Regions from separate parts of the Allobosea sp. NPDC055353 genome, predicted to be linked through region 2. Evidence: predicted binding sites of a transcription regulator. Region 2 holds the regulator's gene; the other holds the start of a gene.
What was found. The regulator PhoB, encoded in region 2, activates phosphate uptake and scavenging genes when phosphate is short. The targets are predictions, from matches to a motif close to TGTCATNNANCTGTCAT.
Positions count from the first base shown of each region.

Region 1: the regulator PhoB is predicted to act here: its motif matches at 5,667-5,683, upstream of ACWIEX_RS09125 (putative 2-aminoethylphosphonate ABC transporter substrate-binding protein).

Region 1 covers NZ_JBSHMC010000001.1:1,969,871-1,985,639, reverse strand. Annotated here, with positions in the region: gene ACWIEX_RS09145 (LysR substrate-binding domain-containing protein) at 104-973, shown strand; gene ACWIEX_RS09140 (metallophosphoesterase family protein) at 980-1,711, opposite strand; gene ACWIEX_RS09135 (putative 2-aminoethylphosphonate ABC transporter permease subunit) at 1,721-3,436, opposite strand; gene ACWIEX_RS09130 (putative 2-aminoethylphosphonate ABC transporter ATP-binding protein) at 3,433-4,524, opposite strand; gene ACWIEX_RS09125 (putative 2-aminoethylphosphonate ABC transporter substrate-binding protein) at 4,645-5,664, opposite strand; gene phnY (phosphonoacetaldehyde dehydrogenase) at 5,772-7,223, opposite strand; gene phnA (phosphonoacetate hydrolase) at 7,225-8,472, opposite strand; gene ACWIEX_RS09110 (2-aminoethylphosphonate--pyruvate transaminase) at 8,490-9,635, opposite strand; gene ACWIEX_RS09105 (LysR substrate-binding domain-containing protein) at 9,744-10,622, shown strand; gene ACWIEX_RS09100 (sarcosine oxidase subunit gamma) at 10,687-11,334, opposite strand; gene ACWIEX_RS09095 (sarcosine oxidase subunit alpha family protein) at 11,327-14,311, opposite strand; gene ACWIEX_RS09090 (sarcosine oxidase subunit delta) at 14,308-14,583, opposite strand; gene ACWIEX_RS09085 (sarcosine oxidase subunit beta family protein) at 14,608-15,769, opposite strand, start outside.
Region 2 covers NZ_JBSHMC010000002.1:919,866-935,634, forward strand. Annotated here, with positions in the region: gene ACWIEX_RS17765 (2-oxoglutarate dehydrogenase E1 component) at 1-2,502, opposite strand, end outside; gene sucD (succinate--CoA ligase subunit alpha) at 2,661-3,545, opposite strand; gene sucC (ADP-forming succinate--CoA ligase subunit beta) at 3,555-4,751, opposite strand; gene mdh (malate dehydrogenase) at 4,830-5,792, opposite strand; gene ACWIEX_RS17785 (TetR/AcrR family transcriptional regulator) at 6,115-6,714, opposite strand; gene zapE (cell division protein ZapE) at 6,717-7,895, opposite strand; gene ACWIEX_RS17795 (ABC transporter substrate-binding protein) at 8,118-8,948, opposite strand; gene ACWIEX_RS17800 (amino acid ABC transporter ATP-binding protein) at 8,982-9,776, opposite strand; gene ACWIEX_RS17805 (amino acid ABC transporter permease) at 9,773-10,666, opposite strand; gene argH (argininosuccinate lyase) at 10,663-12,078, opposite strand; gene ACWIEX_RS17815 (LysR family transcriptional regulator) at 12,174-13,100, shown strand; gene ACWIEX_RS17820 (SpoIIAA family protein) at 13,157-13,543, shown strand; gene phoB (phosphate regulon transcriptional regulator PhoB) at 13,547-14,254, opposite strand; gene phoU (phosphate signaling complex protein PhoU) at 14,268-14,987, opposite strand; gene pstB (phosphate ABC transporter ATP-binding protein PstB) at 15,065-15,769, opposite strand, start outside.

The DNA of each region.
Region 1 (15,769 bases), on a different contig from region 2:
CAGAATGCCCTCGCTTCATCGATCTGAAAAATCGCTATTTCATATCCAAGTATAAATTTCAGCGATATCATTCCACATCGACTTTCCCGAGGCTTTTCCTGCCATGCGTCACGTCCAGCTCCGGGCTTTCCATCAGGTCGCGCTGTCCGGCGGCTTCTCGAAAGCGGCAGCCGCGCTCAACCTCACCCAGCCGGCGATCTCGGATCAGGTCCGCAAACTGGAGGAGGAATACGACGTCGCGCTGTTCAGCCGCCGCCATCGCCAGATCGTCCTGACACCGGCCGGCCAGAGGCTGCTCGTGGTCACGCATCGCCTGTTCGGGGCCGAGGGCGAGGCGCTTGAGCTTCTGCAGGAGGAGCGCTCGCTGCGGACCGGCGCGCTCAGGATCGTCGCGGATTCCGTGCATCATGTGCTCGATGTGCTGACCGCCTTCCGCGAGCGCCATCCCAGCATCCAGGTCTCGATCGCACAGGGCAATACCGGCAGCATCGTCGAGACGCTCATCGGCTACGATGCCGAGATCGGCGTGCTCGGCGAACTCGCCGACGAGCGGCCCTTCGAAGTGCTGCCGCTCAACGTCTCGCCGATCATCGCCTTCGCCGCGAAGGGCCATCCGGCCGCGGCGCTGCCGACGCTTTCATTGCAGGACCTGGCGAACTGGCCGCTGGTCATGCGCGAACGCGGCTCGCGCACGCGCCAGTTGCTGGAACAGCGGGCCGCGGAACAGGGCGTCGCGCTCGCTTATGCGGTCGAGGCGGAAGGACGCGAGGCGGTGCGCGCCATCGTGGCGGCCGGCGGCGGGATCGGCTTCGTCTCGGCGGCAGAGTTCGGGGAGGACGATCCGCGTCTCACCCGCATACCGCTCGCCGGGCCGCCGCTCCTGATGCACGAGAAGCTGATCTGCCTGCATGAGCGCCGCAACAGCAAGGCCATCCACGCCTTCTTCACGCTGGCGCGGTCCCTGCGCGGATGAGCGGCGCTAGGGCAACGCCCTTCCCGTCCGCAGAGCGTGCGCCCAATCCGTTCGCCCGCTCTCCTCGGCGCGCCGGGCCGAGCGCTCCCAGTCGTAGACGGCGAGGTGATGCTCGATCGTGATCTCCGCGCCGAGCGAGACGATGGCGAAGCGGGCATGGGGCATGCCGCTCTCGGAGACATGGGCGGGCTTGGTATCGCGATAGGCCGGATTGCCGACGCTGCCGGGATTGACGACGATTGCGCCCGAGTTCAATCGGGCGGCACGCGTCTGATGGCTGTGCCCGCAGAGCATCAACGGCGCCGACCGGCCGGCGAGACGCTGCTCGATCGTCGGGATCGGCGACGGCACCAGATAGCCGTTCTGGACCTCCTCCATCAGATAGGCCGAGTCGTTGCCGGGGCAGGCATGGAAGCAGAGCGCGCCTTCCACGGTGATCTCGACCGGCAGGCCGGCGAGCCAGGCGCGAGCCTCGGGATCGAGCGCCTGCCAGGCGTAGCTGTCCGAGGTGCCGAGTTCGTCGGGCGAGGCCGCGCCCATCGCCCGGTCGTGATTGCCCCGGACATGGCTCATCTTGCGGGAGCGCAGCAGCGCGACCGTCTCGACCGGCCAGAGCGGGCTCGAGGCGCAATCGCCGAGATTGACGATGCGATCCGGCGCCAGCGCATCGAGCTTCGCCAGCACGGCTTCGAGCGCCGGCAGGTTGCCATGGATATCGGCGATCACGCCCAGGCGCATACCGACGTCCTAACGCTGGCGCCATTGCTGCAGGCGGCCGAAGACCAGATTGTCGAGGCCGACATGGGCAAGCTTCACGGCGATGGCGGTCGCCATGATGACGCTCGCCATGCCGGCAGCCGAGGCCATGGCGCCCGCCTCGTCCATATGGACGATCGCGATCGAGGCGAGCTTGGTGTCGGCCCCATAGAGGAAGATCACGGCCGAGACCGTCGTCAGGGCGTTGACGAAGACATAGACCGCGATGTCGAGGATCGCCGGCAGGCAGATCGGCGCGGTCACGCGGCGGAAGGTCGACCAGAACGGCACCTTGAGCGAGGCGGAGACCGACTCGAACTCGCCGTCGAGCTGCTTCAGGCTGGTCAGCGCCGTGATGTGCCCGACCGTGTAGAAATGCGCGACGGTGTTGATCACCAGGATCGCCAGCGTCCCGTAGAGGAAGCCGAGCGGGTTCCAGCCGGCATTGTAGAAGAAGACATAACCGAGGCCGAGCACGAGGCCAGGCACCGCCATCGGCAGCATCGCCAGGAACTGGGCGAAGGCGCGCAGGCGCGGAAAGAGCTTCACCTTCTCGATCAGGTAGGCGCCGGTGAAGATCAGCGCCGTGCCGATCACCGCCGTGAGCGAAGCCAGCAGCAGCGAGTTGCGATACGGACCCCAGCCGTCGGGCTCGACCGTCGAGAAGTCGTAATTGCCCAGAGTCAGCGACAGGTTGTAGGGCCAATATTTGACGAAGGAGCCCCAGAAGGCGATCGCATAGGGGCCGACGATGGCGAGCGCGACCAGGCTGACGAAGCCGAGCAGCGCGAGGTCGCGGCGCCGGTCCGGCTTGGGGACATAAGGCACGGCGCGGGCCGAGAGCATGGCGCTCTGGCGTCGCTGCACCACACGGTCGACGAAGAAGGCGAGAACCGCCGGGACCAGCAGGATGATGCCGACGACGGCGCCCATCGGGAAGTTCTGCTGGCCGACGACCTGCCGGTAGGCGTCGGTCGCCAGCACGCTGAACTGCCCGCCGATCACCTTGGGAATGCCGAAATCGGTGATGACCAGCGTGAAGACGACGAAGGTGGCGCTGATCACGCCATAGCGTGCGCCCGGCAGGGTGATCGTGTGGAAGATGCGCCAGCGCGTGGTGCCCATCGCGTCCGCCGCCTCGCGCAGACGGCCGTCGGATAACGCCAGCGCCGTAACGAGGATCAGCATCGCATGCGGGAAGCAGTAGAGCACCTCGGCCGCGATGATGCCGACGGGGCCGTAGAGCGAGGCGCCCATCATCCAGGATTTCAGGATGCCCTGATTGCCGAACAGGTAGATCAGCGCCAGGCCCGACAGCAGCGAAGGCGCGAAGACCGGGACCATCGCCGCGGCGTAGAAAGCGCCCTTGGCCGGAATGCAGCTACGGCGCAAGGCATAGGCGTAGAGGAATGCGAGCGGCACCACGATCGCGGTCGTCACGCCGGCGACCAGCAGGCTGTTCAGCAGCGAATAGAACAGCGACGGCGTCGTCGCGTAGCTGACGAAATTGGCGAGCCCGACGAACTTCCCGTCCGTGTCCTCCAGGCTCTTGGAGAGCAGCGCCCAGAGCGGCAGCGCGATGATCAGCACGAGCACCGCGCAGAGCGCCAGGATCAGCGCTCCGGCGACATGACGCTCGCTGACTCGCAAAGGCGAGATTTTCACGGCTGGTTCGGTCATCGTCAGGGGCTGTGCGAGATCGCTCATCGTCCCTCCCCGGCAAAGACGTGCAGGGCCTCGGGCGGAAAGGCGATGGTGCGCACCTGCCCCGGCGCGATCCCGAGATCGCGCATCGCGTTGGACGAGAAATCGGCGGCGATCCGGGTCGCGCGCGAGCCGGTCGGTTCAAGATGCGCCCGGCAATAGGAGCCGAGGAAGGCAAGGTCCCCGATCGTCGCCTCGAAGCGGTTCGGCGTGTCATCGCCGATGCTGCGGGTGCGGACCTCTTCGGGGCGCATCGCCAGCCTGACCGGCGTACCGACGGCGAAGGGCGCGGCATTGGCGACGACGAGGTCGAGCTCGTCGACGCGGACCTTGCCAGGACCGGTCACGATCGCGTCCATGAAGGTCATGTGCCCGACGAAATCGGCGACGAAGGGCGTCGCTGGGCGACGGTAGATCTCCTCGGGCGAGCCGACCTGCTCGACCGCGCCGTCCCGCATCACGACGATGCGGTCGGCCATGGCGAGCGCCTCCTCCTGGTCATGCGTCACCATGATCGTGGTCACGCCCAGCCGCTGCTGCAGCGAGCGCATCTCGCCACGCAAGCGCTCACGGACCTTGGCATCGAGGGCGGAGAGCGGCTCGTCGAGCAGCAGCAATTCCGGCGAGGTGGCGAGTGCGCGGGCCAGCGCCACGCGCTGCTGCTGGCCGCCTGAAAGCTGAACGGGATATTTTCGGCCCTGCTCTGGCAGGCCGACCAGTGTCAGGAGCTCGGTAACGCGCCTGGTGATCTCGTCGCGGGTGCGGCGGCGGTTGACCAGCCCGTAGCCGACATTGTCTCCGACAGTGAGATTGGGAAAGAGCGCATAGGACTGGAAGACGATGCCGAAATCGCGCTCGGACGGGCTGGCATGCGAGACATCGCGCCCGCCCATAAGGATGGTGCCGCTATCCTGCTGATCGAGGCCCGCGACCGCCCGCAGCAATGTGGTCTTGCCGCAGCCGGAAGGGCCGAGGAAGCAGACGAACTCGCCGCGATGGATGTCGAGGTCGATGTCGTGCAGCGCCCGGAACGCGCCGAAATTCTTGGCGAGATTGCGGATGGAAAGAAACGGGGTCGCATTCGTGGACATCGGACCGGCCTTCATCTGAACGGGCAGAGATCCGCCCCGCGGGCAATGGCGGGGCTTCTCTAGACGTCTTGCACAGACCATGCCGCCGGCCGCCCACGCGGCCGGCGGCATGGCAAAGGCTCAGTTCTTCGGCGCCGCCTTGGACTCGTAGCGCTTCGACCATTCGGCGAGCACGCGGTCGCGGTTGTCGGCCATCCAGCCGAGATCGTTCTTGATCATGCCGGCTTCGGCATTGGCAGGATAGTTCGCCGGCTTCGTCCCGACACCGGACGCAGCGACGATCGCATAGGTCTTCGAATAGAGCTCGTTGGCGCCTTTCGTCGTCGACCAGTCGGCGATCTTCTTGGCCAGCGCGAGGTTCTTCGAGCCCTTGACGATGGCACTGGCCTCCATCTCCCAGCCCACGCCCTCCTTCGGGATCACGACCTCGATCGGCGCGCCCTTGCTCTTCTCGGAGGCGCCGCGCATGTCGAGCGCCAGACCGATGGTGCGCTCGCCGCGTGCCGCCTGGACGCAAGGCGCGGAGCCGGAATGCAGGTAGGCGCCGATATTCTCGTGCAGCCCGTCCATGAACTTCCAGCCCTCGGCCTCGCCCATGCTCTGCAGCCAGCCGGCGACCATCAGGTAGCCGGTGCCCGACGAAGCCGGGTGCGGCATCACGATCTTGCCCTTGAAGGCCGGGTTGAGCAGGTCCTTCCAGGAACTCGGGACCGGCACGCCCTTGGCCTCGGCGGTATTATAGCAGACGACGCCGAGATAGGCGTCCATGCCGGTCCAGGTATAGGGCTCCTTGGCGTCGCGGAAGACGGGTTTCAGCGCATCAGCCCCGGCGGGCTTGTAGGTTTCGAGCAGGCCGGCCTTCTCGAACATCAGCAGGCTCGATGCGGCGAGCCCCATCACCATGTCGGCGCGGGGATTGTCCTTCTCGGCCAGGAATCGGGCGGTGATGACGCCGGTGGAGTCACGGACCCAGACGACCTCCGCCTCGGGCACGGCCTTCTCGATCGAGGCCTTGAACGGCGCGAGCTGATCGTTCTCAAGGGCCGTGTAGACGGTCACCTTGGTCTTCTGTGCGTGAGCCATGCCGGGAAGCGCGAGCGCGATAGCCCCGATGACGCAGGAAGCAAGCCAGTTCTTCATATTCTCATCCCCTCGTTATGGTCAGTCTGAACGCTCTTTGGACGTTTTCTTCCCCTGACAGACGAAAACGCAGGCGGATCGCTCCGCCTGCGCTGGCTTTTCTTGTTTCACGCGGTCCAGGGCATCGACCACGTCTTGACGTTGGTGAAGGATTTCATGGCCTCGACGACACCCTCCTTGTAGCCGAGGCCGGAATCCTTGATGCCGCCGAAGGGGGACATCTCGATCCGGTAGCCCGGGACTTCCCAGAGGTTCACGGTACCGACCTCCAGCTCCGCGACGAAGCGCTGGATGTAATCGTAGCGGTTCGTGCAGATGCCGGAAGAGAGACCATAGGCGGTGGAGTTCGAGATCCGGATCACCTCGGCGATGTCGTCGGGCACGCGGATGATCGGGATGACCGGGCCGAAGGTCTCCTCATGCACCAGCTCGCAGGTATAGGGGATCCTGTCGACCACGGTCGGGTGGAACAGCGCGCCTTCCGCCCGCTTGCCGTGGAGCACCTCGGCGCCCTTGCTCACGGCATCGTCGACGCGGGCCTGGAAGAGCGAAGCCGAGCGGGCATTGATGACGCAGCCGACATCGGTTTCCGGGTCCATCGGATCGCCGCATTTCAACTTCCTGGCCTTCTCGACGACGAGCCTGGAGAAGGCGTCGGCGACGCTCTCGACCACCAGGATGCGCTTCACCGCCGTGCAGCGCTGGCCGGAGTTCTTGGTCGCGCCGGTGACGGCGAGCTCGGCTGCCTTGTCGAGATCGGCATCCTCCATGACGATCAGCGGGTCGTTGCCGCCGAGCTCGAGCACGATGCGCTTGTAGCCGGCCTTGTCGGCGATGTGCTTGCCGACGCGGACCGAGCCGGTGAAGGTCACCAGATCCGCGTCCGTGTCGGTGATCATCGCATCGCCCATGGTCGAGGGATTGCCGGTGACGACGGAGAGCATCTCGGGCGGCAAGCCCGCCTCGTAGAGCACGTCGGCCAGCGCCAGCGCGGTCAGCGGGGTCAGCTCGGTCGGCTTGAGCACGAGGCGGTTATTGGTCGCGATCGCCGGGGCCAGCTTGTGGCTGACCATGTTGAGCGGGTGGTTGAACGGGGTGATCGCCGAGATCACGCCGAGCAGCGGCTGGCGCGTCGTGAAGATCTTGCGCGCCTTGCCGTTCGGCGAGATGTCGCAGGAGAACATCTCGCCATCGTCCTTGATGGTGAGCTGCGCCGCGAAGGACCAGACGTCGTAGGCGCGGCTGGCCTCATAGAGTGAGTCCTTCCAGCACAGACCGGCTTCCGCGGTGATCAGCTTCGCGAACAGCTCCTTGCGGTCGCGCAGCAATTCGGCGGTCTTCTGCAGGATCTGCTGGCGCTCGTAGCGCGAGAGCGTCGGCTTGAACGCCTTGGCCTTGGCGAAGGCCTCGCGGACATGCTCGGGCCGGGCGGCCGGGATCAGGCCGACGACGCTATCGTCATAGGGGTTCCTGACCTCGACCATGTCGTCGGTCGTGACCAGCTTTCCGGCGATGCGCATCGCCTCGCGCCGCACCGGCGGCTTCACCGTCGCGTTCATCTCAGTTCACCAGGTTCAGGGCGACGTCGAAGACGTCGAAATTGCGGAGCGTGCGGCCCTGCGGCACCGTGATCGGCCGGTTGGCGATCATCGGCACGCGCTGCTCGGTGATGCCGCCATGCGAGCGCAGCGGCTCGGTCAGGCCCGAGAGATCGTGCCGGTCCGGCGAGGTGCCGATCACCTTCTGGCGGGTCGAGACGACCACGACATCGCCGATCCGGTCGGCCGGCAGTTCGAAGCGCTCGCAGGCTTCCGCCGACGTCACCGCCAGCGCGATGCCCTCGATCCCGGAGATGCGGGCTGCGACCTCCTCCTGGCTCGCGCCATCGGGCAGATAGACCGTGGCGAAGGAGCCGAGCGCGCCGTGATGGACCACGTAAGGGTCGGTGATCGGCAGGATCACGCGCATCGTGCCCTTGCCATACCACTCGTCCATCAGGCTCTGGAGATAGACGACATCCGGCTCGCCATTGGCGAGGTGCTTGTCGTTCATGCCGTGATCGGCAGTGATGACCAGCGTGCAGCCGAGCGCGTCGAGCTTGCCGACATAGCCGTCGAACATGGCGTAGAAACTATCGGCCATCTCCGAGCCGGGCGCAGCCTTGTGCTGCACATAGTCGGTGGTCGAGAGATACATCAGGTCCGGCTTGAAGCTCTCCAGCAGCTTGACGCCGGCGGCGAAGACGAACTCCGAGAGATCGGCCGAATAGACCGACGGCACCGGCATGCCGACGAAATCGAGCACGTCCGCGATGCCGTTCTCCGCCTTGTTGGCCTTGTCGGCCTTCTCCGAGGAGAAGGCGATCGCGCTGCCGGATCCGAAGTCGAGCCCCTTGCCGAGCAGGGTGCGCAGCTTGTCCTTGGCGGTGACCATCGCGACCTTGAAGCCGGCCTTCTGGAACTCGGCCAGGATGGTCGGCGCCCGCAGGAAGCGGGCATCGTTCATCATCACCTCTTCCCTGGCTTCGCGGTCGTAGAAGAAGTTGCCGGCGATACCGTGCACGGCCGGCGGGCGGCCGGTGATGATCGAGAGGTTGTTGGGGTTGGTGAAGCTCGGGATCACCGAATAGGCATGGGTGCTGGCGCCGGTCTTCATGATCCGGTCGAGGTGCGGCGTCAGCCCCTTGGCGCTGGCCGCCTCGATATAGGCCGGCTCCGAGCCGTCCATGCAGATCACCACCGTCGGACGCTGCGGGCGCGCATATTCGCGCCCGTTCGCAACAACATCCGAACCGATCTTCGCGTGCATTGTCATCTCAGGGCTCCTTACGCGGCCGACTTCAGGCCGACGCCCATCTCATCAAGGACATCCGACACTGTGGCGACGAAAGCGCGCATGTCCTGCGCACCGAGCGCACCGATGCAGCCGATGCGGAAGCTGTCGGCGACCGTCAGCTTGCCGGGATAGATGACGTAGCCGGCATCCTTCAGCGCGTCGTAGAAGCGCTGGAAGACGAAATTCTTGTCCTCCGGCATGTGGAAGGTGACGATGATCGGCGCCTGCCGGGCTGCCGGCAGCAAGGTGCGGAAGCCGAGCCCCTCCATGCCCTCGATCAGGATGCGGGCGTTCTCGGCATAGCGCTCGCCACGCCCAGCGACGCCACCCTCGGCCCAGAACTCCTGCAACGCCGCGTGGAAGGCGACGATGACGTGGATCGGCGGGGTGAAGCGGTACTGGCCGGTGCGCTCGAAGCCGGCATTCTGGTCGTGGAGATCGAGCACCAGCGTGGTGGCGTTGCCCTTGGTCTCGGCCAGCGCGCTCTTGCGGGCGATGACGAAGCCGAGGCCGGGGACGCCCTGGATGCACTTGTTCGAGGAGGCGGCGACCGCGTCGAAATGGACCTCGCGGCTGTCGAGCGGCAGGGCGCCGAAAGCGCTCATCGAGTCGACCAGCAGGCGCCGCCCATGGCGCTTGGCGAGCGCGGCGATCGCCTCGACCGGGTTGCGGATGCCGCTGGTCGTCTCGCAATGGACCGTGAAGATATGGGTGATGGCGGTGTCGGCCACCAGCATGCGGTCGACCTCGGCGAGATCGGGCGGGGTGTCCTCGGCGGTCTCGTGCACCGCGACCGCGCGGCCGGCGATCTCGACGATACGCTTGGCGCGCTGACCATAGGCGCCGTTGATCAGGATCAGGATCTTGCCATCGCGCGGCACGAAGGTGGTCAGCATCGCCTCGACGGCGAAGGTGCCGGAGCCCTGCATCGGCACGGTGACGAAATCCTCGCCGCCATGGATGATCTTCGGCAGCTCTTCCAGGACCGCCTTGTTGATGCCGACGAAGGTCGCGTCGCGCGAGCCCCAGTCATGCACCATCGCTTCCTTGATGGCCTTGCTGGTGGTCAGCGGGCCAGGGGTCAGGAGGAGCGGATCACCGGTTTCGGAGGAGGCAGGGCGGCGGGCCTGGGCCATGATGGTCTCGCGATGTCGTTGCGGCGGATGATCGCGAAGCTAGGAGAGCCGTTGACATAGGTCCAATACATCGTTTCCATATCTCCTATAGACAGGATCTATAGAAACATGGCCATCAGCTATTCCGGCCTCGCCGCCTTCCATGCCGTCGCGGAGGCGCAGAGCTTCACCGGCGCGGCGAAGACACGCCATGTCAGCCAACCCACCCTCTCCGCCCAGGTGCGCGGGCTGGAGGATGCCTATGGCGTCAGGCTCTTCGACCGCGCCGGACGGCAAGTGAAATTGACCCCGCTCGGGCAAAGCCTGTTCGTGGTCACGACGCGGCTATTCGCGGCGGAGGACGAGGCGGAATCGCTTCTCGCCGGCAGCCGCACGCTCCAGCGCGGCCATCTGCGGATCGCGGCCGACAGCGCCACCCATGTCATGCCGGCGCTGGCCCGGATGCGCGAGCGCTATCCCGGCCTGACCTTCTCGCTGACGATCGGCAATTCCTCGGAAGTCGTCGACCAGATCATGGATTTCGCCGCCGATGTCGCGATCACGGCGCGCGCCAATTCCGACCCGCGCATCCACAGCGTCCGGCTGCGCTCGGACGATCTCGTCGCCTTCGTCTCGGACCAGCACGAGCTGGCACGGCACGATCAGATTCCGATCGAGGCCTTCGCCGGACAGGATATCGTGCTGCGCGAACGCGGCTCGATCACGCGGGAGGTCTTCGAGAGCCGGCTTTCGCTCGCCGGAATCAAGCCGTCGAACCTGCTGGAGGTGCAATCGCGCGAGGCCGTGCGCGAGGCCGTCGCCTTCGGCTTCGGGATCGGCGTGGTCTTCGCCGCCGAGTTCAAGCCGGATGCCGGCCTGAAGCGGATCATCATCACCGGGGCCGATTTCGATGTCGGCGAGTACATCGTCTGCCGGGCCGAGCGCCAGCGCCTGCCGCTGGTGCGCAGCTTCTTCGAGACCGTTCAGGACGTGATCGGCTCGCGCTGAGAAAGCCAGCGCACACGCTTGTCCGAAAGCCTGTCGGCGGAAAGTTCTTTGCGGGTTTCGGCCCCTATCGCGGCCTTGCGACCGGAGCTGCCGCGACCGCGCAACCGAACTCCGCCGCCGATGCGGTGAACCAGGACCAGAAGCTTCCCGCCATGCTGCGCGGGACCATGATCTCGAACACCGAACCATCCGGCCCGTCGGCGAGCCGCCAGATCTGCACGCCGATATAGGCGATGCTGGTCAAGGCGACATCGCCCACCGCGAAGGCTGCAGGGTGGAGATCGAGCATCACGCCCTTCGCCAGCACGTCGCGGACACGCGGCCCCGAGAGCCTGACGGCGGCGCGCGCATCGCTCTGGTCGCTGACGGCGCCATGGGGCGCGAGTTCGGCAAGGAGCCCGGCAAAGCCGCCGCGCGAGGCGGCGCGCAGCAGCCATTGGTCCGGGCCGGCCCAGATCGCGTCATGAGCCTGGCCCGAGGCGATCTTCGGCGTCAGCGGCAGCGCAATACCCAGCCGCGCCTCGACGGTCCGCGACAGGGCCGGTGCCGCGCCCGGCGCGGCGATCAGGGTCGCCAGGCCGAAGCCGTCGAGCAGGGTCGCGGTGACGCCGGCCACTCCCGCCGGGCCGAAGGAGCCGGGCTGCGCGATGCCGGCCCAGGCGCCGCGCGGCGCCCAGGATATCGCTGTCGATACGGTCGCGATCTCAGCCATGGAGGCGGGCTCCTTCCGGATCGACGAAGACGGGCGAACAGATCTCGACGACGACATCGCCGTTGCGGACGGGATCGTAGGCGCGCACGCGCTCGCCGACGCGGGCTGCGCCCCCCTTGATCAGGCCCAGCCCCATCCAGTGGTTCAGATGCGGGGAATAGGCGACGGAGGTCATGTAGCCCTCGTCGTTCTCCATGATTTCCGCCTTGCCGATGCCGATGAAATGGGCGCCGGCGCGCAGGCGCTGCGTCGGATCGACCGGCCTGAAGCCGACGAAGGACGGCCTGTCCTTCTCGACGAGCGCCTGGCGGCCCGCCATCAGGCGGCCGAGATAGTCCTTCTTCGCCGACATCATCTTGCCGAGGCCGAGATCGCGCGCCGTGGTCTGGCCGTTGAGCTCGTTGCCGGCGACATGGCCCTTCTCGATGCGCATCACGCCGAGCGCCTCGGTGCCGTAGGGCGTAATGCCGAAGGGTTCGCCCGCCCGCATCAGGGCCCGCACCATCGCGTCGCCAGAATCGGCGGCAACGGCGAGCTCATAGGCCAATTCGCCCGAGAAGGAGATCCGGAACAGCCTGGCCGGGATGCCGCCGCCGACAGTGACGGCGCGCGCCGCCAGATAGGGTAAGGCTTCGTTCGAGATATCATGCTCGGGATCGACGACGGCGCGCAGGGTCTCGCGCGCCTTCGGCCCGGCGACAGCGACCTGCGCCCATTGCTCGGAGACCGAGACCATGCGGATGTCGAGTTCCGGCCAGAGCACCTGATGGCAGAATTCCAGATGCTGCATCACCTTGCCGGCATTGGCCGTCGTGGTCGTCATCAGGAAATGACTTTCGCCGAGGCGGGAGGTCGTGCCGTCATCCATGACGAAGCCGTCCTCGCGCAGCATCAGGCCGTAGCGCGCCTTGCCGACCGGCAGCGCCTTCCAGCCGTTGATGTAGACCCGCTCCAGGAATTCGGCGGCGTCCGCGCCCTGGATGTCGATCTTGCCCAGCGTCGAGACATCGCAGAGGCCGACGCCGGCTCGCACGGACTGGACTTCGCGATTGACGGTGGTCAGCCAGTCGTTCTCGCCGGGCTTCGGGTAGTATTGCGCCCGCAGCCACGGGCCGGACTCGATGAAGACGGCGCCCTGCTCCTTCGACCAGTCATGGGTCGGCGCCAAGCGCACCGGCCGGAACTCCTTGCCGCGGTGATGGCCGGCAAGCGCGCCGATCGCCACCGGCGTATAGGGCGGCCGGAAGGTCGTGGTTCCCGTCTGCGGGATCGTCCGGCCCGTCTGCTCTGCCATGATGGCGAGGCCGGAGAGGTTCGAGGTCTTGCCCTGGTCGGTCGCCATGCCGAGGGTGGTGTAGCGCTTGAGGTGCTCGACCGGCCGGAAGCCTTCGCGCGCCGCGAGCTCGACATCCTTGTCGGTGACGTCGTTCTGGTAATCGACGAAGGCCTTGCCTTTCGCGCCCGTCACCCGCCAGACCGGCTGCAGCGCCGTCGTCTCGGGATCGGTCGTCGGCACCGGCCCCGCAGCGGCCGGCTTCAGCCCTGCCTCGGCGGCGGCATCGCATCCAAGCCGGGCACCATCCTCCAGCGCCTGCGCCAAGGTGAAGCGACCGGCCGCGCTGCCGGCAACCGCCAGCCCCGCCGGCAGGGTTCCCGGCACGAAGCATTGCAGATCCTCGTCCCAGACCGCCTTGCCGTTCTGATGCGAGGTCAGGTGCAGCGTCGGGTTCCAGCCATTCGAGACGGCGAGCAGATCGCAGGCGAGCACCGTCGTCGCGCCGGAGGCATCGCGAATGGTGACGCCGTCGAGCTGACGGCCGCCCCGCGTGCCTTCGATCACGCCGCCGGCAAACAGCCGCGCGCCCAGCTTGTCGGCGAGCGCCTTTCGTGCCGGATCGGTGCCGGTGCGGGCATCGACGATCGCCCCGACCTTGCCGCCGGCCACCGCGATGTCACGCACTGTGGCCCAACCATCGTCGCCGGCCGTGAACAGCACGGTCTCGCGTCCCGGCAAGACGCCGTAGCGGTTGACATAGGTACGCGCCGCGCCGGCCAGCATGACGCCCGGCACATCGTTGCCGGGGAAGACGATCGGCCGTTCCAGGGCGCCCGCGGCGAGGATCGCCCGCCTGGCATGGATGCGCCAGCCGCGCTGACGCGGCTGATGCGGCGCCGGCTCGGGCAGATGATCGCCAACGCGCTCGACGGCGCCGTAGATGCCGTGATCGTAGAGGCCGAAGACGGTGGTGCGCGACATGATCCGCACCTCCGGCAGGCTTTCGAGCTCGGCCAGCGTCGCGGCCAGCCATTCGGCGGCCGGCTTGCCGTCGATGTCGCGCTTCTCCGCCAGCAGGCGCCCGCCGAGGCGGAAATCCTCGTCGCAGAGGATGACGCGGGCGCCGCTGCGGCCCGCCGCCAGCGCAGCCGCAAGGCCGGCAGGGCCGCCGCCGATCACGAGCAGGTCGCAGAAGGCGAAGGCCTTCTCGTAATGGTCCGGGTCTTCCAGGCCGGCCGCACGGCCGAGGCCGGCGGCGCGGCGGATCAGGGGCTCGTAGAGCTTCTCCCAGAACGCTGCCGGCCACATGAAGGTCTTGTAGTAGAAGCCCGCGACGAGCGCCGGCGAGACCAGCCCGTTGAGCGAGAGCAGATCGAAGGCGAGCGAGGGCCAACGGTTCTGACTGGCGGCATCGAGGCCATCGAACAGCTCGGTGACGGTGGCGCGGGTATTCGGCTCGCGGCGCGCACCGGAACGCAATTCGACGAGCGCGTTCGGCTCCTCCGGTCCGGCCGAGAGCACGCCGCGCGGGCGATGGTATTTGAAGGAGCGCCCAACAAGGCGCACGCCGTTGGCGAGCAAGGCCGAAGCGAGCGTGTCACCGGCAAAGCCCTGATAGGACTTGCCGTCGAAGCTGAAGCTCAGGGCCTGCTCGCGATCGACGAGGCCGCCTGAGGCCAGGCGGAAGGACTGCCCGCTCATGCTGCCGCTCCGGTCTTGCGCGGCTTGGCGGTCTCGACCGCGGCGATCGCATGGGTGCGGGTGTCGCGGGTCACGACCAGCCAGGCATGGCAGCCGGCGCCGTGATACCAGAGCTCGCGATGCGGACCGGCAGGGTTTTCACGCTGGTAGACATAATCGGTCATCGCGGCTTCGGTCGCCGCCATGCCGTCGGGCCGCTTGAGATCGGCCGCGCCGAGATAGGTGAATTCCTGGGCGTCGCGCGCGCCGCAATGGGGACAGGTGATGCGCATGGCAAGGTCCTCGGCAGCGCGCGGTCAGTGCAGGTTCGGCTGGGCGCCGGCGCCCTTCTCGTCTATCAGTCGCCCGGTGGCGAAGCGATCGAGCCGATAGGCGGCCGCGACCGGGTGCGGTTCCCCCGTCGCAATCAGATGGGCGAAGCAGAAGCCTGAGGCCGGCGTCGCCTTGAAGCCGCCATAGCACCAGCCGGAATTGAGGTAGAGGCCGTCGACCGGCGTCGTGTCGATGATCGGCGAGCCGTCCATCGACATGTCCATGACGCCACCCCAATGGCGCAGCATGCGCACCCGGCCGAGGCCCGGCCACAGCGCCATGGCCGATTCCATCACGTCCTCGATCACCGGCAGGTTGCCGCGCTGGGCGTAGGAATTGTAGCCGTCGATATCGCCGCCGAAGACCAGCCCGCCCTTGTCCGACTGGCTGATGTAGAAATGCCCGGCGCCGAAGGTGACGACGGTGTCGATCAGGGGCTTGAGCCCCTCCGACACGAAGGCCTGAAGCACGTGAGTCTCGATCGGCAGGCGCAGGCCCGCCATCGCCGCCACCCGCCCCGAGTTTCCGGCGACTGCCATGGCGATCTTCTTCGCCCGGATCGGCCCGCGCGAGGTCTCGACGCCGACCGCCCGCCCGCCGACCATGGTGATGCCGGTGACCTCGCAGTTCTGGAGCATGTCGACGCCGCGGCTGTCGGCGGCGCGCGCATAGCCCCAGGCGACCGCATCGTGCCGGGCCGAGCCGCCGCGGCGTTGGAGAAGTCCGCCCTGAACGGGGAAGCGGGCATTGTCGTAATCGAGATAGGGCAACATCGCCCTCACCTGCTCCTGGCCGAGCAGTTCGGAATCGACCCCGGCGAGCCGCATCGCGTTGCCGCGCCGGGCGAAGGCGTCACGCTGCGCGTCGGAATGATAGAGATTGATCACGCCGCGCTGGCTGACCATGGCGTTGTAGTTCAGGTCCTGCTCCAGCCCTTCCCAGAGCTTCATCGACAACTCGTAGAACGGCGTGTTGCCGGGCAGGAGATAGTTCGAGCGGATGATCGTGGTGTTGCGGCCGACATTGCCAGAGCCGAGATAGCCCTTCTCCAGCACCGCGACATTGGTGATGTCGTGCCGGCTGGCGAGGTAATGCGCCGTGGCGAGGCCATGTCCGCCGCCGCCGATGATGATGACGTCGTATTCC
Region 2 (15,769 bases):
TTCGCTGAGGTCGGAGAGGCAGCGCTTGTGGCGCAGCAGCGACTTCGGCGTCATCAGGATCAGCGGCTTGCGGAAGTCGCGCTTCAGCTGGCGGCGCAGGATGTGGAAATAGCTCGCAGGCGTCGAGCAGTTCGCCACCTGCATGTTGTCCTCGGCGCACATCTGCAGGAAGCGCTCCAGGCGGGCGGAGGAGTGCTCCGGACCCTGGCCCTCATAGCCATGCGGCAGCAGGCAGACGAGGCCGGACATGCGCAGCCACTTGCGCTCGCCCGACGAGATGAACTGGTCGAACACGACCTGCGCGCCGTTGGCGAAATCGCCGAACTGCGCTTCCCAGCAGGTCAGGGCGTTCGGCTCCGACAGGGTGTAGCCGTATTCGAAGCCGAGCACAGCCTCTTCCGAGAGCATCGAATTGATGACCTCGTAGCGCGCCTGGCCTTCGCGGATGTCGTTCAGCGAGGTGTGGCGCGCCTCGGTCTCCTGGTCGATCAGCACCGAATGGCGCTGCGAGAAGGTGCCGCGCTCGCAATCCTGGCCGGAGAGGCGCACCGGATTGCCGTCGAGCAAGAGCGAGCCGAAAGCCAGCGATTCCGCCGTCGCCCAGTCGATGCCCTCGCCGGCCTCGACCGCCTTCTTGCGGTTGTCGAGGAAGCGCTGGATCGTCTTGTGGACGTTGAAGCCGGCCGGAACAGCCGTGATCTTCTCGGTGATCTCCTTGAGCACCGCCGCCGGCACGCCGGTGGCGCCGCGGCGCGGATCGTCCTCATCGGCGCGGATCGCCTTCATGCCGGCCCAGCGGCCGTCGAGCCAGTCTGCCTTGTTCGGCTTGAAGGCCTGGCCGGCGTCGAACTCGACCTCCAGCTTCGCCTTCCAGGCGGCGCGCATCGCGTCGAGCTCGCCGGCTTCGATCACGCCCTCGGCCGCGAGCTTCTCGCCGTAGAGCTCCAGCGTCGACTTGTGGCCGCGGATCTTGCGGTACATCAGCGGCTGGGTGAAGCCCGGCTCATCGCCTTCGTTATGGCCGAAGCGGCGATAGCAGAACATGTCGATGACGACCGGCTTGTGGAATTTCTGCCGGAACTCGATCGCGACCTTGGCGGCGAAGACCACCGCTTCCGGATCGTCGCCGTTCACATGGAAGACCGGGGCCTCGACCATCTTCGCCACGTCGGACGGATAGGGCGAGGAGCGCGAATAGCGCGGATAGGTGGTGAAGCCGATCTGGTTGTTGATGATGAAATGCAGCGAGCCGCCGGTGCGGTGGCCCTTCAGCCCGGACAGGCCGAGGCATTCCGCCACGACGCCCTGGCCGGCGAAGGCCGCGTCGCCATGGATCAGCAGCGGCAGCACCTTGGAGCGCTCGACGATATCGCCGAACTGGTCCTGCTTGGCGCGCACCTTGCCGAGCACGACCGGGTCGACGATCTCGAGATGCGACGGGTTGGCGGTCAGCGAGACGTGGACGTTGTTGCCGTCGAACTCGCGATCGGCGGACGCACCGAGATGGTACTTCACGTCGCCCGAGCCCTCGACGTCATCAGGCGCGAAGGAACCGCCCTTGAACTCGTGGAAGAGCGCGCGATGCGGCTTGCCCAGAACCTGGGTCAGCACGTTCAGGCGGCCGCGATGGGCCATGCCGAAGACGATGTCGCGCACGCCGAGCGCGCCGCCGCGCTTGATGATCTGCTCCAGCGCCGGAACCAGTGCCTCGCCGCCGTCCAGGCCGAAGCGCTTGGTGCCGGTGAACTTGAGGTCGAGGAACTTCTCGAAGCCCTCGGCCTCGACGAGCTTGTTGACGATCGCGCGCTTACCCTCGCGGGTGAAGGCGATCTCCTTGTCCGGCCCCTCGATGCGCTCCTGCAGCCAGGCCTTCTGCTCGGGGTCGGAGATATGCATGAACTCGATGCCGACCGTACCGCAATAGGTCCTCTGCAGCACCGCGACCATCTCGCGGACGGTGGCGAACTCCATGCCGAGCACGTTGTCGATGAAGACCTTGCGGTCGAGATCGGCCTCGCCGAAGCCGAAGGCGGCCGGCGACAGTTCCTCATGATCGGTGCGGCTCTCGATGCCCAGCGGATCGAGCTTGGCATGGAAATGACCGCGCATCCGGTAGGCGCGGATCAGCATGATCGCGCGTACCGAGTCGCGGGTCGCCTGCTGCACGTCGGCGGCGGAGAGCACGGTGCCGGCGGCCTTCGCCTTGGCGCCGAGCTTATCGGAGATCACCTTCTCGACCACGGCCCAGTTGCCGTCCAGCGCCGAGACGAGCTCGCCATTGGCGACGACCGGCCAGTTCGGCTTCTTCCAGGAGGCGCCCTTGGCATTCTGCAGGACGGCTTCCTTGTCGTCCTTCAGCGCGCCGAAGAAGCTCTGCCACTGCTCGTCGACCGATGTCGGGTCGGACTCGTAGCGGGCATAGAGATCCTCGATATAGGCGGCGTTGCCACCATAGAGGAAGCCGGTCTGCGCGAGAGCCTCGTTGATGTCCTGGCGAGCCATGATGCTCCTGCCTTCCTTCGCCGCTTTAAGCCATGTCCGAACCCTTGCCCGGACATCATTCAATCTGTCGTCATGCCCGGGCCTGACCCGAGCAACCTCTCGGGATTTGGCGGCGCGTCATGGCCAGCTCAAGGCCGGCCATGACGCGCTAAAACGCCTCAGCCCTTCAACACTTCCACCAAGGTCTTTCCAAGGCGCGCCGGCGAGGGCGAGACCCGGATGCCGGCCGCTTCCATCGCCGCGATCTTGTCCTCGGCGCCGCCCTTGCCGCCCGAGATGATCGCGCCGGCATGGCCCATGCGGCGGCCGGGAGGAGCCGTGCGGCCGGCGATGAAGCCGACCATCGGCTTCTTGCGGCCGCGCTTCGCCTCGTCCTTGATGAACTGCGCCGCGTCCTCTTCGGCCGAGCCGCCGATCTCGCCGATCATGACGATCGAGGTGGTCTTGTCGTCGGCCAGGAACATCTCGAGCATGTCGATGAACTCGGTGCCCTTGACCGGGTCGCCGCCGATGCCAACGGCCGTGGTCTGGCCGAGGCCCTCGTTCGTGGTCTGGAACACCGCCTCATAGGTCAGCGTGCCCGAGCGCGAAACGATGCCGACATTGCCCGGCTTGAAGATGTTCGCCGGCATGATGCCGATCTTCGACTGGCCGGCGGTGACGACGCCGGGGCAGTTCGGGCCGATCAGGCGGGTCTTGGAGCCGACCAGCGAACGCTTGACGCGCACCATGTCGAGCACCGGGATGCCCTCGGTGATGCAGATCACCAGCGGGATCTCGGCATCGATCGCCTCGCAGATCGCGTCGGCGGCGCCCGGAGGCGGCACGTAGACAACGGACGCCGTGGCGCCGGTCTTGGCCTTGGCCTCGTGCACGCTGTCGAAGACGGGCAGGCCGAGATGGAGCGAGCCGCCCTTGCCCGGCGAGGTGCCGCCGACCATCTGCGTGCCATAGGCGATCGCCTGCTCGGAGTGGAAGGTCCCGTTCTTGCCGGTGAAGCCCTGGCAGATGACCTTGGTGTTCTTGTCGATCAGGATGGACATGTCTGCTCCTCAGGCCTTCTTGATCGCGGCGACGATCTTCTGCGCGGCGTCGTCGAGGTCATCGGCGGGGATGACGTTGAGGCCGGAGTCGCGGATGATCTGCTTGCCCTCCTCGACATTCGTGCCTTCGAGGCGCACCACCAGCGGAACCTGCAGGCCGACCGCCTTCACCGCCGCGATGACGCCGCGCGCGATGACGTCGCACTTCATGATGCCGCCGAAGATGTTGACGAGGATGCCCTTCACCTTCGGGTCGGCGGTGATGATCTTGAACGCCGCCGTCACCTTCTCTTCGCTGGCGCCGCCGCCGACGTCGAGGAAGTTCGCAGGGCTTTCACCGTAGAGTTGGATGATGTCGAGCGTCGCCATGGCGAGGCCGGCGCCGTTGACCATGCAGCCGATCGTGCCATCGAGCGCGATATAGGCGAGGTCGTACTTGGAGGCCTCGATCTCCTTCTCGTCCTCTTCCGTGGTGTCGCGCAGCGCAACCACCTCGGGGTGACGATAGAGCGCGTTCGAGTCGAACGAGACCTTGGCGTCCAGGCACTTGATCTGGCCCTGGGTGGTCACGATCAGCGGGTTGATCTCCAGCATGTCCATGTCCTTGGCCACGAACGCTGCGTAGATCTGGCCGAGCACGGTGCCGGCCTGCTTGGCGAGGTCGCCCTGCAAGCCGAGGATGCGCGCCATGGAACGGCCGTGATGCGGCATGATGCCGGTCGCCGGGTCGACCGAGAAGGTCTCGATCTTCTCGGGCGTGTCATGGGCGACAGCCTCGATGTCCATGCCGCCCTCGGTCGAGATGACGAAGGCGATGCGCGAGGTTTCGCGGTCGACCAGCGCCGAGAGGTAGAACTCCTTCTCGATGTCCGAGCCGTCCTCGATATAGAGGCGGTTGACCTGCTTGCCGGTCTCGCCGGTCTGGATCGTGACCAGCGTGTTGCCGAGCATCTCCTTGGCGTGGGCCTCGACCTCGGCCACCGACTTGGCGAGGCGAACGCCGCCCTTGGCGTCGGGGCCGAGTTCCTTGAACTTGCCCTTGCCGCGCCCGCCGGCGTGGATCTGCGACTTCACGACGTAAAGCGGCCCCGGCAGCTTCTTGGCGGCCTCGACCGCCTCCGCCACCGTGAGAGCCGGGAAACCGGCCGAAACGGGCGCGCCGAATTCCTTGAGGATGGCTTTGCCCTGGTATTCGTGGATGTTCATGTGCTCGGTTTCCCTGACAGCGACAGACAATTGACGAAAGGGCGGCCGCGCGAAACCGCGCCGCCGCCCTTGCTTAACTTACGCGAGTGACGGATCGACGGTCTTGCAGGCGTCGATCAGGTTCTGGACCGAAGCCACCGACTTCGCCAGCATCTCCTTCTCGGCGCCGTTGAGGCGGATCTTGACGACGCGCTCGACGCCCTTGGCACCGATCACGACGGGAACGCCGACAAACATGTCCTTGACGCCGTACTGGCCGCGCAGCGCAGCCGCCGCAGGCAGAACGCGCTTCTGGTCCTTGAGATAGCTCTCGGCCATCGCGATCGCGGAAGCCGCCGGAGCATAGAAAGCCGAGCCGGTCTTGAGCAGGTTGACGATCTCGCCGCCGCCCTTGCGGGTGCGCTCGACGATGGCGTCCAGCTTCTCCTGCGTGGTCCACTTCATCTTGACGAGGTCCGGCAGCGGGATGCCGGCGACGCCCGAGTAGCGGACCAGCGGCACCATGTCGTCGCCATGGCCGCCGAGCACGAAGGCCGAGACGTCCTTGACCGAGACCTGGAACTCCTCGGCGAGGAAGTGACGGAAGCGGGCGCTATCCAGCACGCCGGCCATGCCGCAGATCATGTTGGGCTTCAGGCCCGAGAACTTCTGGAGAGCCCAGACCATCGCATCGAGCGGGTTGGTGATGCAGATCACGAAGGCCTTCGGGGCGTACTGCTTGATGCCTTCGCCGACCGACTTCATCACCTTGAGGTTGATGCCGATCAGGTCGTCGCGGCTCATGCCAGGCTTGCGCGGCACGCCGGCGGTGACGATGATGACGTCGGCGCCCTTGATGTCCTCGTAGGAGTTCGTGCCCTTGTAGCCGGCGTCGAAGCCGTCGACCGGAGCGGACTCGGCGATGTCCAGCCCCTTGCCCTGCGGAATGCCCTCGGCGATGTCGAACAGGACGACGTCGCCCAGTTCCTTGAGGCCGGCGAGGTGAGCGAGCGTGCCACCGATCTGGCCGGAGCCGATGAGGGCGATCTTCTTACGGGCCATTGCCTAGTCCTTTTGTTTCTGGCGCGACCATCGATCCGGCTGCTGCCGGCTTCGACATTCAAAATGCCTTGGCGCTGCGACAGGTCGGCTCCCGGTGGGAGCCGGCCAAACCGTGCGTTCCTTTGGCCCAAACCGGCCTTTTGCCGCAACCCTCGCCGCAAAAGCGGCTTTTCTCGGGCACCGGAGTGCCTCGCGCGATAGCGCGCGAGGCACGTCTATATTTTTCAATAACTTAGAAGAAGCAAAGAACAGCACTCGGTTCCACCAGGAACGAAAATCGATAATTACAATTTACAGATATTGTAATTGGTAACCGGATTATTCACACGATCCCGCTGCCGAGCACCCGCAGGATCACACGGATCAGGGTCGAGAGTCGGGTGTCGACCGAGGCCTGCGGCACATCGGCTTCAAGCGCGAGCGAGGCCGGATGGATGAAGCGGTTGGTGGCGTCGATGACGAAGGCGATCGCCCGGTCGCGGTCGCGCGGCTCGAACACGCCGGTGGCCATGCCCTCGTCGACCACCCGCTCGAACAGAGCGCGCACGCGGGTGCGGTTGCGCCGGCTGATCGCGTGCCGCTTGGCCACCGCCAGCGACAGGGCCGCGAAAAGATGCGGCTCCTCGCTCAGCAGGTCGCGATTGGCCTTGGCCAGCGCCAGGATCAGGCGCTCGAGCTTGTCGTCGGCCGGATCGGGTCCGTCGGCAACGTCGGCGAGCCGCCGCTCCGTCGCCTTCAGCCAGACATCGACGACCGCGTCGATCAGCGCCCCCTTGGACGGGAAGTAGCGATAGACATTGGCATGGGTCATGCCCGCCTCTTCCGCCACGGCGACGACGGTGAAGCGCTTCAGCCCGAACTTGCGCAGATGCTCGCCAGCGACCGTGAGGATGCGGGTCTCGCTCGGCTCGCGCTGCGGCATCGTCAAGTCTCGACCAGACCGGTGGTATCCCCGCTCGCGGCCGAATCCGGCCGGCCATGCGGCATCGCAAGGTATTCCTCGGAGCGCATCTCGATCAGGCGGGAGACGGTGCGGTCGAACTCGAAGGCCTCGCGACCCTTGCTCGCCCGATAGAGCTCATGCGGCTCGGCTGCCGCCGAGGCGACCAGCTTCACATGATGCTCGTAGAGCGTGTCGATCAGGATGATGAAGCGCTTGGCCTCGTTGCGCCGGTCGAAATCGAGGATCGGGATATCGTCGAGCACCAGCGTATGGAAGCGCTGCGCCAGGGCGATGTAATCCGACGCGCCATAGGCCTGGGCGCAGAGATCGGCGAAGGCGGCCCGCGCCACGCTGCCAGCCGCCTGCGGCAGGACGAGATCGTGCCCTTGAACGTTGAGCACCGTGCGCTGTCCCTGCGCCGTGCCGGACAGCGCCTTGAAGGCGGCATCGAGCGCAGCCTTCGCCTTCTCGTCGGCGGGCACATGATAGACCGGCGCCCCGCCCAGCTTCTCCAGCCGGAAATCGGTGCGCGCATCGAGCTTCAGCACCTCGACCCTGGTCTGGAGCAGCTCGATGAAGGGCAGGAACAGCGCCCGGTTGAGACCGCCCTCGTAAAGCCGCGACGGCTCGACATTCGAGGTCGCGACCACCACGACGCCCGCCGCGAACAGCGCCGTGAACAGCCGGCCGAGGATCATCGCATCGGCGATGTCGGTGACGGTGAACTCGTCGAAGCAGAGCAGATAGGCCTCATCGGCGAGATCCGCCGCGACCGGCGCGATCGGATCGGAATCCTTGACCTCGCCGCTCTTGATCTTCTGGCGATAGGCATTGATGCGGCCATGCACGTCGGCGAGGAATTCGTGGAAATGCACGCGACGCTTGCGCTTCACCGGCGCGGCCTCGAAGAACATGTCCATCAGCATGGTCTTGCCGCGGCCGACCGAACCCCAGACATAGAGCCCCTTCGGCGCCGCGGCCGTGTCCGGCTTCTTGCCGAAGAGCCAGCCGAGCGCGCTGCCCTTGCGGGCGAGGCGGCGGGCGGCGAGCGTTTCGGTGAGCGCCTCGAGCTTTCTGACCACCGCGACCTGCGCGGGATCGCGCTCGATGGCGCCCGCCTCGACCAGGGCGGCATAACGGTCGGTGATCGAGGCTGACATGACGGCGGGCGCTGGCGATCCGGAAAAGACCTGACCGGGTTACGGCAGCCCTGCCGTCATCGCAAGCCCACCGAGCGAACCTCGCGCGCCGGGAACACATCGTCCTTGCGAGCGAAGCAAAGCAAAGCAATCCAAGGGACCGGCTCGACCCGTTCAGGCCGGCGGCCCCTGGATTGCTTCGTCGCTACGCTCCTCGCAATGACGAGGAGCGGGAAGCAGGGCTCACTTGCCCTGGTTGATCGAGACCGGCTTCACCGCGTTGTTGGCGAGGCCGTATTTCTCGATCAGCTTGTCATAGGTGCCGTTCGCCTGCAGCCGGTCGAGCGCGCCCTTGACCGCGTCGCGCAGCTGCGTGCCTTCCGCCGTCTTGGCGAAGGGGATGCCGGCCAGCGAATGGGTGAAGGGCTTGCCGAGCGCGATATAGGTGTTCGGCTCGAGCTTCTGGAAATGGCTCATCGTCTCGCTGCCCTGAACGCCGCCCTGGAGGCGCTGCGTCTTGAGCTGGGTGCGCGCGTCGACCGAGCCTTCGGTGCCGACCACGTTGATCGCCGGCTTGCCCTTGGCGACGCAATTCGCCTCGCTCCACTCGCCGATCTGGCGCGGCCAGTTGGTCGCGCGGCTGGCGCCGACGCTCTTGCCGCACAGGTCCTCGGGGGTCTTGATCGTGTCCTTGAAGGCGGTGACCGTGTAGAACTGCGCGCCGGAATCCATGTAGTCGATGAAATCCGCGGTCTCGCGCCGCGCCGGCAGGTCGCTCATCCCGGCCATCACCGCGTCGACGCGGCCGGTCTGCAGCGAAGGCAGCATCTGGGCGAAGGCGGTCTCCTGCCACTCGACCTTGACGCCGAGCTCCTTGGCAATGGCCTCGCCCAGCTCGATATCGAAGCCCGAGAGCTGGTTGGTGGCGACATCCTTGAAGGCGATCGGCGGATAGTTCGGCTGGGTCGCGATCACGATCTTGCCGGCGGTCTTGATGCGGTCCGGCAGGGCCCGGGCCTGCGCGGCGAGCGCGGTGCCGGCGAGCAGCGCGGCAACGATGGTCAAACGAAGCATGTGGTCTCTCCCTCTAATGAACAGGTTCCGCCGTCACTTCAGGACGGCGGCGATGAAGTCGCGCGTGCGCGCCTGGCTGGGCGCGACGAGCACGGTCTGCGGCGGGCCCTGTTCGACGATCTCGCCCTTGTCCATGAAGACGACGTCGCCAGCCACTTCGCGGGCGAAGCCGAGCTCATGCGTGACCACGATCATCGTCATGCCGGACGCCGCGAGGTCGCGCATCACGTTCAGCACCTCGCCGACGAGCTCGGGGTCGAGCGCCGAGGTCGGCTCGTCGAACAGCATCAGCTTGGGCTTCATGGCGAGCGCCCGCGCGATGGCGACGCGCTGCTGCTGCCCGCCCGAAAGCTCGCTCGGATAGGCGTCGCGCTTGTCGGCGAGGCCGACGCGCTCCAGCAGCGCCGTCGCCTCGGCGACGATCTGCTTGCGCGGCTGCTTCAGCACGGTGAGCGGCCCCTCGATGATGTTCTGCAGCGCCGTCATGTGGTTGAACAGGTTGAAGCGCTGGAACACCATGCCGGTGACGAGGCGCTGGCGCGCGATCTCGACATCGGTCAATTCGTGCAGTTCGTCGCCGACGCGGCGATAGCCGATCAATTCGCCATCGACGCGGATAGCGCCCTTGTCGATCTTCTCGAGCTGGTTGATGCAGCGCAGCAGCGTCGACTTGCCCGAGCCGGACGGACCGATGATGCATTGCACCGTGCCGGGCTGGATCGAGAGCGAGACGTCGTTCAGCGCCTTCAGCTCGCCGAAGATCTTGCTGACATTCGCGATCGTGACGATCGCGCTATCGGCCTTCGCCGGGTTCTCCGCCGTGCTCATGCCGTTTCCTCCTGCACCGCGGCGCGCTTGGTGCGCCGCCCTCCCCGCCCCTTCGAGAAATGGCGTTCGAGGAAATACTGTCCGATCTGCAGGATCGTCACCACGAGCAGATACCAGCCGGCCGCGACGATCAGCAATTCGATGACCCGGGCATTGGCGTAGTAGATCGTCTGCGCGTTGCGCAGGATCTCGGCATACTGGATCACGCTCGCCACCGAGGTCAGCTTGACCATGCTGATCACCTCGTTGCCGACCGGCGGGATGATGACGCGCATCGCCTGCGGCAGCACGATCCGGCGCAAGGTCGTCAGCCGGGTCATGCCGATCGCCTTGGCGGCCTCGGTCTGCCCGGTATCGACGGAGAGGATGCCGCCACGCACGACTTCGGCCGTATAGGCGCCCTGGTTCATGCCGAGCCCGAGCAGCGTCGCCATGAACGGCCCGATGATGTCGATCGTGCGCCAGGAGAACAGGCCGGGGATGCCGATGGTCGGGAAGACCAGCGCCAGATTGAACCAGATCAAGAGCTGCAGCAGCAGCGGCGTGCCGCGGAAGAACCAGATATAGAACAGCGCCGCGCTGCGCAGCACCGGGTTCGGCGACATGTACATGATGGCGAAGACGACGCCGAGCACGATGCCCAGCGTCATCGCGCAGACCGTCATGATCAGCGTGTTGCCGAGACCGGCGATGATCGCCGGCGCGGTGAAGAACTGCCGGACCACCGGCCAGGCGATGTCACCTTCGACGAAGGCCATCACGATCCAGGCGAGGATTGCGAGGATGATCACTGACGCGACCCAGCGCCCGTAGAAGCGCCGCGGGACGATCCTGAGATGCGAGACCGCAGCGAGGTCGCGGCTGCTGATCGGCGAGGTTGCGTCGCTCATCGCCCGCTCTCCCGGCTCCAGGTTTCCAGGCTGGCGAGCTTGCCACGGAAGCGCGCGATCTGCTCGCGCACCCGCTCGGGCGCCGTGCCGCCATGGCCGCTGCGCGCCGCGACGGCGGCATCGAGCGTCAGCTGGCCGAGCACGCCGGCATCGAGGCGTGGATCGACCGCCCGGAGGTCAACGGCATCGAGCGATTCAAGCTCGCGGCCCATCTCCTCGCAATAGCGCACCAGCGCTCCGGTGATCTCATGCGCTTCGGCGAAGGGCACGCCGTTGCGAGCGAGATGATCCGCCACCTCGGTCGCCAGCGCGAAGCCGGAGCCGGCCTGCGCCCGCATCGTCGCGACATCCGCGCTCATGCTGGCGATCAGCCCGGCGAAGGCCGGCAGCACCTCTTCGAGCACGTCGACGGCGTCGAAGCCCGTGCGCTTGTCCTCCGCGAGGTCGCGGTTATAGGACAGCGGCAGCCCCTTCAGCGCGCCGAGCATGGTGACGAGATCGCCGGTCAATCGCGCCGCCCGGCCGCGCGAGATCTCGGCGATATCCGGGTTCTTCTTCTGCGGCATGATCGAGGAGCCCGTGGCGAAGGCGTCGTCCAGCGTCACCCAGGCGAATTGCCGGGAGGTCCACAGCGTCACCTCTTCGGCAAGGCGCGACAGGTTCGTCGCCAGCATCGCCGCGACGAACAGGAACTCGGCGACATGGTCGCGCGCGCCGACCGCATCGACCGAATTCTCGAACGGCTCGTCATAGCCGAGCGCCTTGGCACTGAGTTCGGGATTGAGCGTGATCGCCGAACCGGCGAGCGCTGCCGCCCCGAGCGGGGACTGGCCGGAGCGCTTCTCCCAGTCGGTCAGGCGCGAGGCGTCGCGCATCAGCACCTGCCCATGCGCCATCAGCCAGTGCCCGAAAGTGACGGGCTGGGCGCTCTGGAGATGGGTGAAGCCGGGGCAGACCGACGCCGCATGCTCGTCCGCCTGGTCGGCGATCGCGGTCAGCAATTCTGCCAGCATGCCGGCGAGCGTGCGCGACTTGCTCCGCAGATAGAGCTTCAGGTTGTTCGCCGCCTGGTCGTTGCGCGAGCGTCCGGCGCGGAGCTTGGCGCCAGTCGAGCCGACGCGCTCGGTCAGGATGCGCTCGATGAAGGTATGCACGTCCTCGTCATCGGGCCCGGGCGCGATCCGCCCCTCGACCGTATCGCGGGCGATCCCGTCGAGCGCGGTCAGGATGACCTGGAGTTCCTCGGCAGTCAGCAGGCCGGCGCGGCCGAGCTCGGCCGCATGCGCCTTGCCGCCCGCGACATCCTGCGGCACCAGCCTTGCGTGCTCGCCGGCGGCGCTCGACAGCTTCATCAGGCGCGGGTCCGGCGGCTTGCGGAAGCGGCCGCCCCAGAGTCGGGTCGTCTGGTTCATGATCTCATTCCTCCCGTCGGGGAAGAATGACCTCTTGACCGAGAGGCCGGCAAACGAAACGATCTCCGCCGAGATAGTCCAAAAAGGAATACCCCATGGCGGCCAGCCGGCCACCCCCGTCAGCCGCGGCGCTGAGGGCGTTCGCGACGGTCGCAAGGCTGGGCTCGACGGCCCGTGCCGCCCTTGCGGTCAACCTGACCCAGAGCGCCGTCTCCAAGCAGATCCTCTCGCTGGAGCACCATCTCGGCACAGTGCTGTTCGACCGCAGCCCGCTCGGCCTCAAGCTCACCGAAGCCGGCGCGATCTACCTGCCCTATGCGGAAGCCGCGCTGGAGCAGATGGAACGCGGCGCCAGGCGTCTTGCGGAGCGCAGCGCCATCGCCCGGCCGATCCGCCTGCATATGGTCGCGATCGCCGGCGAACGCTGGCTGATGGCGCGCTTTCCGGCCTTCGCCGAGGCACATCCCGGCGTCGACGTGCAGTTCACCAATTATGTCAGCGAGAGCGAGACCGAGGAGCCGGATATCGAGATCGCCCATGGCGTCCCGCCCTGGCCTGGAAAGGAGGCGCATTTCCTGTTCGGCCGCGATGTCGCGCTCGTCGCCGCGCCGAGCCTGATCGAGCGGATGGGCGGTTTCCGCCGCGCCGCCGATATCCAGAAGATGACCCTGCTGCAGCACTACCAGATGCCGGCCTTCTGGGCCGAGTTCACCGAAGCCCATGACCTGCGCGGCGCGGTGCCGGAGCATACCGTGCGCTACGGCTATTATTCCGTGATCACCAGCGCCGCCGTCGCCGGCCTCGGCCTCGCGCTGGCGCCACGCTGCTACGTCGCCGACGAGTTGGCCTCCGGCGCGCTCGTCAATCCGCTGGGGCTCGGCTTCACCAGCGCCACCGGCTGCTGGCTGACGCGGCCGCTCGAACAGCCGCCGCGGCCGGGGCTGGATGCCTTCATCGCCTGGCTGCGGGCCGAGGCCGAGAGCTTCGACGCAGCGACGCGCGCCCCGCCCGCTTCCACCTGATCCGCCCGGCGAAACCTCCCCCTCGCCGGCGCGTTGTCACCCGAGGAGGAGGAGCCATGCTCACCATTCTGCCCGCCCCGGACCATGTCGCCGCCTATCGGCTGTCGCAGACGCTCACGGCTGAGGATCTCGACGCCATCATGGCCGATATCGACGCCCGGCTCACACGCCACGAGAAGCTCGGCATCCTCGCCGACATGACCGATTTCACCGACATGACGCTGGCCGCGGCCTGGAAGGACGCGCGCTACAGCCTCGGCAAGCTCTGGGAGCTCCGGCGCTTCCCGAAGGAGGCGGTGATCACCGACAAGGGCTGGCTCGCCGGCTTCGTCGATCTGCTCGACCCGGCGATCCCCTTCGTCAAGGTCCGCGCCTTCAAGCCCGAGGACTATGACAAGGCATTGACCTGGGCCGGCGATATCGAGGGCGGCCCGAACGCCTGAGGCTTACGCAGTTCCGCTGCGCGCGAAGGTCTCGTCGAAGGCGTAGCCGGCGCCGCGTACGGTGCGCAGCGGGTCCTTGGCGTCGCCCGGCGTGATCGCCTTGCGCAGCCGCCCGACATGGACGTCCACCGTGCGCTCGTCGATATAGACGTCGCGGCCCCAGACGGCGTCGAGAAGCTGGGCGCGCGAATAGACCCGGCCCGGCGCCTGCATCAGGAACTCGAGCAGGCGGAACTCGGTCGGGCCGAGATGCAGTTCGCTCCCCGCGCGCCGGACGCGCCGCGTCGTACGGTCGAGCTCGAGATCGCCGGCCGCGAGCAGCCCTGCGACATGGCCTGGCTTCGCCCTGCGAAGAAGCGCCTGGATGCGGGCGATCAGCTCCGGCAGCGAGAACGGCTTCACGACATAGTCGTCGGCGCCGGTCGCAAGGCCGCGCACGCGCTCGGTCTCCTCGCCGCGCGCCGTCAGCATGATGATCGGCACGCGCTCGGTGTCGCGGCGCGAGCGGAGGCGGCGGCAGAGCTCGATGCCGGACAATCCCGGCAGCATCCAGTCGAGCAGGACCAGATCGGGCGTTGAATCGCGCAGATGCAGCTCGGCGTCATCCCCGCGCGCGACGCTGTCGACCTCGAAGCCCTCGGCTTCGAGGTTGTAGCGCAGCAGCAGGGTGAGCGGCTCCTCGTCCTCGACGATCAGGATACGTGCGGCCATGTTGGCTTTGACCTCAGCTTCCCGTCACCGCTTCGACCTCGATATTGGTCGTGTCGAGCTTCGGGCGGTTCGCATCGAGAGAATCGCCGGTGACGAGGTAATGGATCGTCTCGGCGATATTGGTGGTGTGGTCGCCGATGCGCTCGATGTTCTTGGCGCAGAACAGCAGATGCGTGCAGAAGGTGATGTTGCGCGGATCTTCCATCATATAGGTCAGGAGTTCGCGGAACAGCGAGGTGTAGAGCGCGTCGATCTCGTCGTCGCGCTTCCAGACCTCGAGCGCCTTCTGCTCGTTGGTCGCGGCATAGGCGTCGAGCACGTCCTTGAGCTGGGCCTGCACGAGGCGGCTGATATGCTCGAGGCCGACGACGGCGCGATGCGGCGGCTGGAACTGGCCGGCGATGGCGACGGCGCGCTTGGCGATGTTCTTGGCGAGATCGCCGACGCGCTCGATGTCGGATGCGAGGCGGATCGCCGAGATCAGCTCGCGCAGGTCCTGCGCCAGCGGCTGGCGGCGGGCGATGGTGAGCACCGCCTTCTCCTCCACCTCGCGCTGGAGGTTGTCGAGGCGCTGGTCGGCCGAGATGATCTTCTGGGCGAGCGCGGTGTCGCGGCGCACCAGCGCAACCGTGGAATCGCCCAGCATGCGCTCGGCCATGCCGCCCATTTCGGCGAGGCTGCGGCGGATGCCTTCGAGATCGGCGTCGTAGGAGCGGACGATATGGTCGGTCATGGCGTGTTCCTCAGGCGCATCGGCCCGAAAAGTGGAAACCGGTTTTCGGGCAAGCCGATGCGAAACAAAAATGCCGCTTAGCCGAAACGGCCGGTGACGTAGTCCTGGGTCTGCTTCTTGGCGGGATTCATGAAGATCGTGTTGGTCGGCGCGAACTCGATGACCTCGCCGAGATACATGAACGCCGTGTACTGCGAGATGCGGGCCGCCTGCTGCATGTTGTGCGTGACGATGGCGATGGTGAAGTCGCTCTTCAACTGCTCCAGCAGGTCCTCGATCTTGCCGGTCGAGATCGGGTCGAGCGCCGAGGTCGGCTCGTCGAACAGGATCACCTCCGGCTTCTGCGCGATGGTGCGCGCGATGCACAGGCGCTGCTGCTGGCCGCCGGAGAGGCCCATGCCGGAGCTCTTCAGCTTGTCCTTGACCTCGTCCCAGAGCGCGGCGCGGCGCAGCGCGCCCTCGACGCGGTCGTCGAGCTCCGACTTCGGCGGCTTCTCGTAGAGGCGGATGCCGAAAGCGACGTTATCGTAGATCGACATCGGGAACGGCGTCGGCTTCTGGAAGACCATGCCGACGCGCGAGCGCAATTCATTCACATCGACGTCGTTGGAGATGATGTTGCGGCCGTCGAGCATGATCTGCCCCTCGGCACGCTGCTCCGGATAGAGCGAGTAGATCCGGTTGAAGATGCGCAGCAGGGTCGACTTGCCGCAGCCCGACGGGCCGATCAGCGCCGTGACGTGGCGGTCGCGGAAGTCGAGATTGATGTTCTTCAGCGCCTT